2 regions of the Pseudomonas sp. PS02290 genome follow, and region 1 is predicted to be linked to the other one. Evidence: predicted binding sites of a transcription regulator. Region 1 holds the regulator's gene; the other holds the start of a gene.
The links. The regulator sigma-54, encoded in region 1, starts transcription at its own class of promoters, with help from an activator protein. The targets are predictions, from matches to a motif close to ANTGGCATNNANNTTGCTNT.

Region 1 (5,255 bases):
CATCAGTCCGGAAAGCTTTCTCGATCAACCCAAGGCTGCCGTCGATGAAAGCGCTGTCGATTACTACGCGACCAACGCCCACAGTATTCAGTACCTGCCCGACGGGACCATGCAGTACGACATGACCGCGGACAAGGTCGAGCACTTGAAAGCCACCGACGTCACCCTGATGACCACGCCGGTGCTGCAGATGTATCGAGGTTCTACCTTCCCGTGGCACGTACAGAGCGTTCGCGCCGAAGTGTCGCCGGGGGGCGATCACGTCGAGCTGATCGACTCGGTGCGCATCAACCGCACCGACGAAAAAGACCGCACCACCATCATCACCAGCAGCCGCATGACTGTATTCCCGCAGAAGCAATATGCGGAGACTGCCCAACCCGTTAGAATCGACGGCCTTGGCGGTGTAACGACCGGCACGGGTATGAAAGCGTATCTGAAAGAAAGCAGGATGAACCTGCTATCCAACGTAAGAGGACAGTATGAGGCTCGTTAAAACCCTTCCTTTTTTGCTCGGCCTGGGCGCAGCACTGGGAAGCGCGAGCGCCTGGTCTCTGCCGACGGATCGCGATCAACCCATCCACATCCAGTCGGATGACGCGCAGCTGGACGACAAGCAAGGCATCGCCACCTACAAAGGCAATGTCATCATCACCCAGGGCACGATGAAGATCACCGGCAACACCGTGACCATCACCCGTACACCGCAAGGCGACGTGGACGTGTTCACGTCCGTGGGCAACCTGGCCTACTACGAGCAGAAGCCATCGGTGGACAAGCCGATCGTTCAGGCCTGGGGCGTCACTATTCAGTACTTCGCGGCCCAGAACCGCATCGTGCTGATCGACAAGGCCAAAGTGGTCAACGACGGCAACACGTCCGAAGGCGAGAAAATCGTCTATGACACCGTCAAGCAGGTCGTGAACGCCGGTCGTGCCAATGGCACCAAGGTCACCGCACCACGCCCTCGTATCGACATGGTCATCCAGCCGAAAAAGAAAACCGACCAGCAGAAGGCCCAGTAATGGCGACGCTGAAAGCCCAGCACCTGGCCAAGGCCTATAAAAGCCGCCAGGTCGTACGTGACGTCAGCCTGTCCATCGAGAGCGGCCAGATCGTCGGCCTGCTTGGCCCCAACGGCGCCGGCAAGACCACCTGTTTCTACATGATCGTCGGCCTGGTTCAAGCGGATCAGGGTCGCGTCCTGATCGACGACCAGGACGTCAGCCATCAGCCGATGCACGGCCGTGCACGCGCCGGTATTGGCTACCTGCCACAAGAAGCGTCGATCTTCCGCAAGCTCTCCGTCTCGGACAACATCATGGCGATCCTGGAGACCCGCAAGGAGCTCGATCGCGCTGCCCGCCGCAAGGAGCTGGAAAGCCTGCTGCAGGAATTCCACATCACCCACATTCGCGACAACCTGGGCATGAGCCTGTCGGGCGGTGAACGTCGCCGTGTGGAAATCGCACGCGCCCTCGCCACTTCGCCGAAATTCATTCTCCTCGACGAACCCTTCGCCGGTGTTGACCCTATTTCCGTGGGCGACATCAAGCAGATCATTCACCACCTCAAGGCCAAAGGGATCGGCGTGCTGATCACCGACCACAACGTGCGTGAGACGCTGGATATCTGCGAAACCGCTTACATCGTCAACGATGGACAGCTGATTGCCGAAGGCGACGCCGAATCCATCCTGGCCAACCAGTTGGTCAAGGAAGTGTATCTGGGTCACGAGTTCCGCCTGTAACCGCAGTGATGACATGAGGTTGTGCGGCTCCCGCAATGTGCGCCATCGCCAACCTCGTTTTTTAATTGTCATCACACTCTAGGCAAACCCTCCAGCTTCAGGCATATAATTTGCTTAAGTTGGCGCCCTCGGCGCCCTGCTAGTAAATGGCGCGCAGTGCGCCGGCGAATAAGGTGTTAAGCCCTGCCATGAAACCTTCGCTAGTCTTGAGAATGGGCCAGCAGCTGACGATGACACCTCAGCTGCAACAGGCAATCCGATTGCTTCAGTTGTCGACGCTGGATCTCCAACAGGAGATTCAGGAGGCGCTGGAGTCGAACCCGATGCTGGAACGGCAGGAGGAAGGCGACGATTTCGACAACGCCGACCCCTTGGCGGATAACGTAGAGCAAAAGCCCAACGCTGATGTTCAGGGACCCACCTACCAGGAATCGGCGCCTACCGTCGACAATCTGGAGGACGGCGACTGGAACGAGCGCATTCCCAACGAGCTGCCCGTCGACACCGCGTGGGAAGACGTCTATCAGACCAGTGCCAGCAGCCTGCCCAGCAACGACGATGACGAGTGGGATTTCACCACCCGCACCTCCGTTGGCGAGAGCCTGCAAAGCCACCTGCTGTGGCAACTCAACCTGGCGCCAATGTCGGACACCGATCGCCTGATCGCCGTGACGCTGATCGACTGCATCAACAATCAGGGCTACCTCGACGAAACACTCGAAGAAATGCTCGACGCCTTCGACCCTGAGCTCGATATCGAGCTGGACGAAATCGAAGCCGTTCTGCACCGCATTCAGCAGTTCGAGCCTGCCGGCATCGGCGCTCGCAACCTGAGTGAATGCCTGCTGCTGCAGCTTCGCCAGCTGCCCGCCAAAACCAAGTGGCTGGCGGAAGCGCAGAAGCTGGTCAGTGACTACATCGATCTGCTCGGCAGCCGCGACTACGCGCAACTGATGCGCCGCATGAAGCTCAAGGAAGACGACCTGCGTCAGGTCATCGAACTGGTCCAGAGCCTCAATCCGCGCCCCGGCTCGCAGATCGAGTCCAGCGAAGCCGAATACGTCGTGCCTGACGTCATCGTGCGCAAGGACAACGAGCGCTGGCTGGTGGAGCTGAACCAGGAATCCGTGCCGCGCCTGCGGGTCAATCCGCAGTACGCAGGTTTTGTGCGTCGCGCCGATACCAGTGCCGACAACACGTTCATGCGCAATCAGCTGCAGGAAGCTCGCTGGTTCATCAAGAGCCTGCAGAGCCGCAACGAGACGCTGATGAAGGTGGCCACGCAAATCGTCGAACACCAGCGAGGCTTCCTTGAGTACGGTGACGAAGCCATGAAGCCCCTCGTTCTGCATGACATCGCGGAAGCGGTCGGCATGCACGAATCGACGATCTCCCGGGTGACCACGCAGAAGTTCATGCACACCCCGCGCGGGATCTACGAACTCAAATATTTCTTTTCCAGCCACGTCAGCACCTCCGAAGGCGGCGAATGCTCGTCCACGGCGATTCGCGCGATCATCAAAAAACTGGTCGCTGCGGAAAATCAGAAAAAGCCGTTGAGTGACAGCAAGATCGCTGGTTTACTGGAAGCACAAGGCATTCAAGTGGCCCGTCGCACAGTCGCCAAGTACCGCGAATCCCTTGGGATCTCGCCGTCCAGCGAACGCAAGCGACTGATGTAAAGGTCACACGTCAAAGCGTTCCAGTGGCAGGCATTACGCCTGCCTCTTAATGCACTGGCAACGAAGGAGAAGCTGTATGCAAGTCAACATCAGTGGACACCAGCTGGAAGTGACTGAACCTCTGCGTACCTACATCGGCGAGAAACTCGCCCGATTGGAACGCCACTTTGACAAGATCACGAATGTGCAGGTCACCATGGAGGTCGAGAAGCTCAAGCAGAAAATCGAAGCCACCTTGCACGTTCCTGGCGCTGAAGTGGTTGCCAACGCCGAACACGACGACATGTACGCAGCCATTGACCTGCTTGCCGACAAGCTTGACCGCCAACTCAAAAAACATAAGGAAAAACAGCAAAGTCTGCTGCAAGGCGCGACTGCTCGCTGACACTCCCCACCCATGATCCGACTTGAAAATATCCTGACCCCTGGCCGTTCACTCGTGAACGTGCCAGGCGGCAGCAAAAAAGCCGTACTCCAGAACATCGCCAAAATGATCGGCACGCAAGTGCCTGATCTGGATGAGCAGGTCGTGTTTGACAGCCTCATTGCCCGTGAAAAGCTCGGCTCCACCGGATTCGGTAATGGCATTGCCATTCCCCACTGCCGCCTGAAGGGCTGCTCAACGCCTGTCAGCGCCGTACTGCATCTGGAAAAACCCATCGATTTCGACGCCATCGACGGCGCACCGGTTGACCTGCTGTTTGTGTTGCTGGTCCCGGAAGCGGCCACCGATGCTCACCTTGAATTGCTGCGCCAGATCGCCAGCATGCTCGACCGTGATGATGTGCGTAAGCGCCTGCGCGGTGCCAAAACCGACGAAGAGCTCTACAGCGTCGTGCTCGACGTCCAGAACGGTCACTGATCATGCGGATGATCATCGTCAGCGGCCGCTCCGGCTCCGGCAAGAGCACGGCCCTCGATGTCCTTGAAGACAGCGGTTTCTACTGCGTCGACAATCTGCCCGCCGGCCTGCTTCCAGAGCTGGCGGAGCGCGCGCTGATCAACACCGAACTGGCTGAGCCCCTGCTGGCGGTCTCGATCGACGCGCGCAATCTGCCCAGTCACCTGACGCGATTCCCGCGCATGCTCGCCGAAGTTCGGGCCCGGCACATCCAGTGCGACGTGCTGTTTCTCGACGCCGATGAAGCCACCCTGCTAAAGCGCTTTTCAGAGACCCGCCGTCGTCACCCGCTGAGCACGGCAACCCGCTCGCTGGCCGAAGCGATTCGTGACGAAAAAACCCTGCTCGGTCCGATCATCGACCTGGCTGATCTGACGGTCGACACCACGCACCTGAATCTCTACCAGCTGCGCGACATTCTCAAACTGCGCCTGCTGAACAAACCCGAGCCGGGCACTGCCTTCCTCATCGAATCCTTCGGCTTCAAGCGCGGCATGCCCGTGGACGCCGATCTGGTGTTCGACGTGCGCTGCCTGCCGAACCCGTACTGGAAGCCCGAGCTGCGCGAGCAGTCCGGCCTCGACAAGCCGGTTGCCGATTACCTCGCGGCTCAACCGGACGTCGAAGAAATGTTCCAGGACATCTTTTCGTACCTCAATAAGTGGTTGCCGCGCTTCGCCGCCAGCAACCGCGCCTACGTCACTATTGCCATTGGCTGCACCGGCGGGCACCACCGCTCCGTCTACCTGACCGAACGTCTGGGTCAGGTGCTGCAGCAATCGCTCAAGAATGTTCAGGTCCGCCACCGCGACCTAAGCTGAAAGGACCTCCATCGCGATGCCCGCTCTAGAAATCACCATCATCAACAAGCTGGGTCTGCACGCCCGGGCCGCCGCCAAATTCGTGGGCGTCGCCGGCAAGT
Region 2 (5,255 bases), on a different contig from region 1:
CCAGAAGTGGAATGAATTCGTTCAACCACTCATGCAGGCCTTCATCGAGGATCTCGTCGATGCCGGTGTAGCGCAGGCGAGCGTCCAGCTCGGCGGCCAGACGCTGGGCGGGACGGCCATTGGCCCCGGGCAGACTGGCGAGAATGATGTCCAGCTCCTCCAGACACGCACGCAATGAGCGCGGAATGTCCGCACGCAACAGCAGCAATTCGGCGACCTGACGGGCTCCCGGTGCATCGCGATAAACCTCCGTGTACGCCTCGAATGACGACAACGCGCGCAACAGCGCACTCCATTGATAGTAGCCAGCGGCGGAACTGTCTGCCGCCGCGTTGGCGGACGGGCCGCGCAATTCGAGCATTTCATAACGCGCATCGAGCATGCGCAGGGTGTTGTCGGCGCGCTCGATGAACGTCCCCAGACGAATAAAACGGAACGCGTCGTTGCGCATGATGGTGCCATAGGTCGCGCCGCGGAACAGGTGTGAACGCTCCTTGACCCACTCACAGAACCGGCTCATGCCGTAACGGCTCAAACCCTGTTCGGCGATGCCGCGAATTTCCAGATACGTGGCGTTGATGTTTTCCCACATGTCCGCAGTAATGCGCCCACGCACCGCATGGGCACTGGCCCGCGCCGCACCCAGGCAGCTGAAGATGCTCGCAGGGTTCTCGGCGTCCAGCGCGAAAAAGTGCAGCAAGCGCTCGGCGTGCAGGTCGCCGTGGCGCTCCAGGTAATCGTCCAGGGTTCCGGTGATCAGCAGGGGCATGGCGATTTCATTCAGGCCATCCCCGCGTCCGTCCTGGGGCATAAGCGACAGCGAATAACTGACGTCGAGCATCCGCGCGAGGTTCTCGGCGCGCTCCAGGTACCGCGACATCCAATATAAATCCGAGGCAGTTCTACTTAGCATTGGCAGGCATCCTTAATCCTCGACCACCCAGGTGTCCTTGGTTCCGCCACCCTGCGACGAGTTCACCACCAGCGAGCCTTCGCGCAAGGCAACACGCGTGAGACCACCGGGCACTACACGGGTTTCGCGGCCAGCCAGGACGAACGGGCGAAGGTCGATGTGGCGCGGGGCGATGCCGTTCTCGACGAAGGTCGGACAGGTCGACAGGCACAAGGTCGGTTGCGCGATATACGCGTGGGGCTTGGCTTTGAGCCGCGCCCGGAACGACTCGATTTCGGCAGCGGTGGCAGCGGGGCCCACGAGCATGCCGTAACCGCCGGAGCCCTGGGTTTCCTTGACCACCAGATCGCCCAGATTGGCGAGCACGTGGGACAGCTCTTCGGGCTTGCGGCACTGCCAGGTCGGCACGTTCTTGAGGATCGGCTCTTCGTCGAGGTAAAAACGGATCATGTCGGTGACGAAGGGGTAGACCGACTTGTCGTCCGCCACGCCGGTGCCAATGGCATTGGCCAGCACCACATTGCCCGACCGGTACGCCGCCAGAAGGCCCGGCACGCCGAGCATTGAATCCGGATTGAACGCCAGCGGATCAAGAAACGCGTCGTCGAGCCGGCGGTAAATCACGTCGACCGCTTTCGGGCCGTCGGTGGTGCGCATGAACACGCGGTCATCGCGCACGAACAGGTCAGCGCCTTCCACCAGCTCGACACCCATTTCCCGGGCCAGAAACGCGTGCTCGAAAAACGCGCTGTTGAAGCGCCCGGGGGTCAGCACGACGACGCTGGGGTTATCCAGCGGGCTAGAGCTCTTCAGTGTGTCCAGCAACAGGTTCGGGTAGTGATCGATCGGCGCGATGCGTTGCGCGGCGAACAGCTCGGGGAACAGCCGCATCATCATCTTGCGGTCTTCGAGCATATAGCTCACGCCGCTTGGCGTGCGCAGGTTGTCTTCGAGCACGTAATACGTGCCGTCGCCGTCACGCACCAGATCGACGCCGGAGATGTGCGAATACAGGTCGCGATGCAGATTCAGGCCCTGCATCGCCAACTGGTATTGCTCGTTGGCAAGGACCTGTTCGGCAGGAATGATCCCGGCCTTGATGATGCGCTGATCGTGATAGAGGTCAGCGAGAAACATGTTCAGCGCCTTGACGCGCTGAATGCAGCCGCGCTCCACCACCCGCCATTCGCTGGCCGGAATGCTCCGCGGAATGGTGTCGAAGGGGATCAGCCGCTCGGTGCCCTGCTCGTCGCCGTACAGCGTGAATGTGATCCCGGCGCGATGAAACAATAAATCGGCCTCACGCCGACGCTGAGCGAGCAACTCAGGCGGCGCTTCACCCAACCAGCGGGCGAATTCCCGATAATGCGGACGAACTATGCCGCCCGCATCGTACATCTCGTCATAAAAGGTGCGGATCATGCCGTACTCCTTGTCACCATGGACACCAGAGCCTTCGCAAGGCCCGTGCCATCGGCATAAACGCTTTAATATCAATGGGTTGAATTAAACAGCCGGAGCGTCCGCACCATTCCTGTGCACGATGCGCCCTAACCCGTTCACCAACGCTTCATGGCGAAGCGTCGTTCACTCTGAAAATCTATCGCTGGCATAGCGACAGTTCATTTCCGTCTGGTTCAGGGGCTGAGCATAATCGCCCCATACCGCAGACCAACCCGCCGGATCACACAAGGCGATTGGCTCAAAACCTTATTGGCAACGCCACCCGATATTCCCTTTCCGCCGCTCCCAAGAGAGCGGCTTTTTTTTGCCTGTGATTCAGCTCGGTGCATCTCCCGCTCCACACTTGGTCGTGAAGGCGGGAGACAATTTTCAACGATCGGCGCCTCGCTTCGGCGCATGACGGTTGATCAGCTCAATGAAGGCGCTTGAGCTCCTGTTTGACGCCCCAGCCTTCAACCTCCCCGTCCAGACCGAAAATCGCCGTCTGGAAATCCTGCTCGAAGTCGCCTATCCCGTCGTACGTTGCGTACATCAACTTGCTCAGTTCCAGGTGCCACGCACCGTCTTCCAGTGCATTGAGCTGGACATTCACTGACTCGCCACGAAATTTTTCCGCAGCCCGACGCGCCCGGTCCTCATCCGGAAAGGTGGCATAGAACTCGATGGGGTGAATGCGTGCGAAGTCGAAACCGCCTTCTTTCATGCAGCGCAGAACATGGCTGCTGATGTCTTCTTGATAGGCTGTGCTCATGAAACGTCCTCCTATGCAACGATAGATAGAGTTTCAACTATCCCGAAACACCCCTCGATGGCGAGGCGTGTAGCGGCAGGTCATCTGCCGCCCGGGACTCAAGCATGTCGCTGACAAGGCCGTTGCGTTTTACAAAACGGGCATACGTACGCGAGCGGACTCGGGTAGATGCATCACCGACCTCGATCGCAGAGTACGCCCATTGCCAGTGCGTTGCCAATTGGCAGGATGGCGGGAAATGCAGGCTTCTTACGAAGCCTCGATGATGGAGATGATCTGTACCGCGTTCTGCTCTTTGAGTGTCTTCACGGTGGGCTCGGCAGTGCGACCGTCGAGGTCGTTCAGATCAAGATCACTGGCGACCGGAAACAGGATCGGACGGAGTTGCTGCGCAGCCTCTTCTTCACTGGGACGGTGATCGGATTCAAGATCGAGGGTTTGCTGCACACCGTCTTTGTCCAGAAACGAAATAGTCCACACTTTCATCAATGTCTCCTCAGTAAAGGCCTGACAACGGCCTGATGATCTTGACCCTTGCAGCGCAACGACGTTCAACCCGAATCGTCAGCGCACAGCTGACGTTGGCAGCCTGAAGCCAAGGATTCGCAGGCAAAAAAAACGCCCCGGTATCGGGGCGTTTTCATCAGGCTGCGGTCATTGTGGCTTGGCGTCTTTGACCCCTGCCGTGTTGTCCAGCAGGCTCTTGGTCGCGGTCTGCAGGAAGCTGTCGAGCTTCTTGCGCAACTCGGCGACGTCCGGCGCATTCGGCATCAGCTCGGCATGGGGCTTGGTGCCCAACTCGTAGCTGTAGACCTTCGGCTCCATTTCCTTGGGTTCGATCAGTATCCGGTTGCCGGTGACCAGCGCCACGGTCTGCTCGCTGCCCGATGGCTTGATCACGCCAAAACCCTCGTCTCCCGCCGGCAGATTGAGCAAGTCGCGGCCCCAGCACTGGTGCACGGTGTCGCCACCCAGGCGGCCCATGATGGTCGGCACGATGTCGATCTGCGTACCGACGATGCTGCTGCGCTTGCCGAACTTGTCCTGCAGGCCCGGGGCGATCATCAGCATCGGCACGTTGAAGCGGCCCAGGTCCATCTCGGTGATCTGCTCGTTGTTGCCGAAGCCGTGGTCACCGACGACCACAAACAGCGTGTCTTTGTAGTACGGCTCTTTCTTGGCCTTCTCGAAGAACTGCCCCAGCGCCCAGTCCGAATAACGCATGGCGGTGAGGTGTTCATCCAGCGTGCCATGCCCGGTGACGCGCTCGACCGGCAGATTGGCCGGCAGTGCGTACGGCGTGTGGTTGGACAGGGTTTGCAGCAAGGCATAGAACGGCTTGCCTTTGGCCTCGCGGGCTTTCAGCTCCTCGGCGCCACGGTCGAACATGTCCTGATCGGACACGCCCCAGGTCGGGTCCGAGAACACCGGGTTGACGAAGTCGTTGCGGCCAATGAAGTTGGTCATGCCCTGGTTGCTGAAGAAGCCTGACTGGTTGTCCCAGGCGAAGTCACCGTTGTAGACGTAAACGTCGTCGTACTTGCGCGCGCTGAGCAGCTGCGGCAGACCCGACAGCTTGTGGCTGCCTTCCGGTGTCTGCATCAGGTATTCAAAGCCCGGCAGGTTCGGGAAGCACGCCATGGTCGCGAACATGCCCTGATGGGTGTGCGTACCGTTGGAGAAGAAGCGATCAAACAGCAGACCTTCCTGGGACAGTTTGTCGAAGTAAGGCGTGATGTTCGATTCGTCACCCAGCGCACCCACCGAATGGCCGGCGAAGCTTTCCATCAGGATCACGACGACGTTCTTGATCGGCAGCGTGTTGGCCGGCGGCGGTGTGAAATCACGACGGACAGCGGCTTTCTCAGGATCGATCAGCTTGTCGTTGGCGGTCAGCAGCATGTCGCGGACCGTCTGCTGGGCTTCAGCCACAGGCAGGGTCGCTTTCCAGATGTTGTCGCGGTCCTCGGACATGCGGCTCTTCGCCGCCGCGATCAGCGTCAGCGTGCCGTTCAGGCCAAGGGTGTTGGCGAAGTTGGAGTCAGTGGTGTACGCATCGCCCCAACGCAGCGGCGGGCCCTGGCGCAAGGTGCCGCGAGCGGCGATGACGGCGACCACCAGACACAG

Region 2: QMX88_RS23650 (circularly permuted type 2 ATP-grasp protein) is a predicted target of sigma-54. The motif match lies at 2,369-2,388, and genes of this name have one in related genera.

What each region holds. Positions count from the first base shown of each region.
Region 1 is NZ_JASCOY010000017.1:72,041-77,295, forward strand. It holds gene lptC (LPS export ABC transporter periplasmic protein LptC) at 1-496, shown strand, start outside; gene lptA (lipopolysaccharide transport periplasmic protein LptA) at 483-1,025, shown strand; gene lptB (LPS export ABC transporter ATP-binding protein) at 1,025-1,750, shown strand; gene QMX88_RS10855 (RNA polymerase factor sigma-54) at 1,939-3,432, shown strand; gene hpf (ribosome hibernation-promoting factor, HPF/YfiA family) at 3,509-3,817, shown strand; gene ptsN (PTS IIA-like nitrogen regulatory protein PtsN) at 3,830-4,294, shown strand; gene rapZ (RNase adapter RapZ) at 4,297-5,154, shown strand; gene QMX88_RS10875 (HPr family phosphocarrier protein) at 5,171-5,255, shown strand, end outside.
Region 2 is NZ_JASCOY010000082.1:9,087-14,341, forward strand. It holds gene QMX88_RS23645 (alpha-E domain-containing protein) at 1-913, opposite strand, end outside; gene QMX88_RS23650 (circularly permuted type 2 ATP-grasp protein) at 926-2,335, opposite strand; gene QMX88_RS23655 (ribonuclease E inhibitor RraB) at 2,790-3,128, opposite strand; gene QMX88_RS23660 (hypothetical protein) at 3,378-3,614, opposite strand; gene QMX88_RS23665 (LTA synthase family protein) at 3,783-5,255, opposite strand, start outside.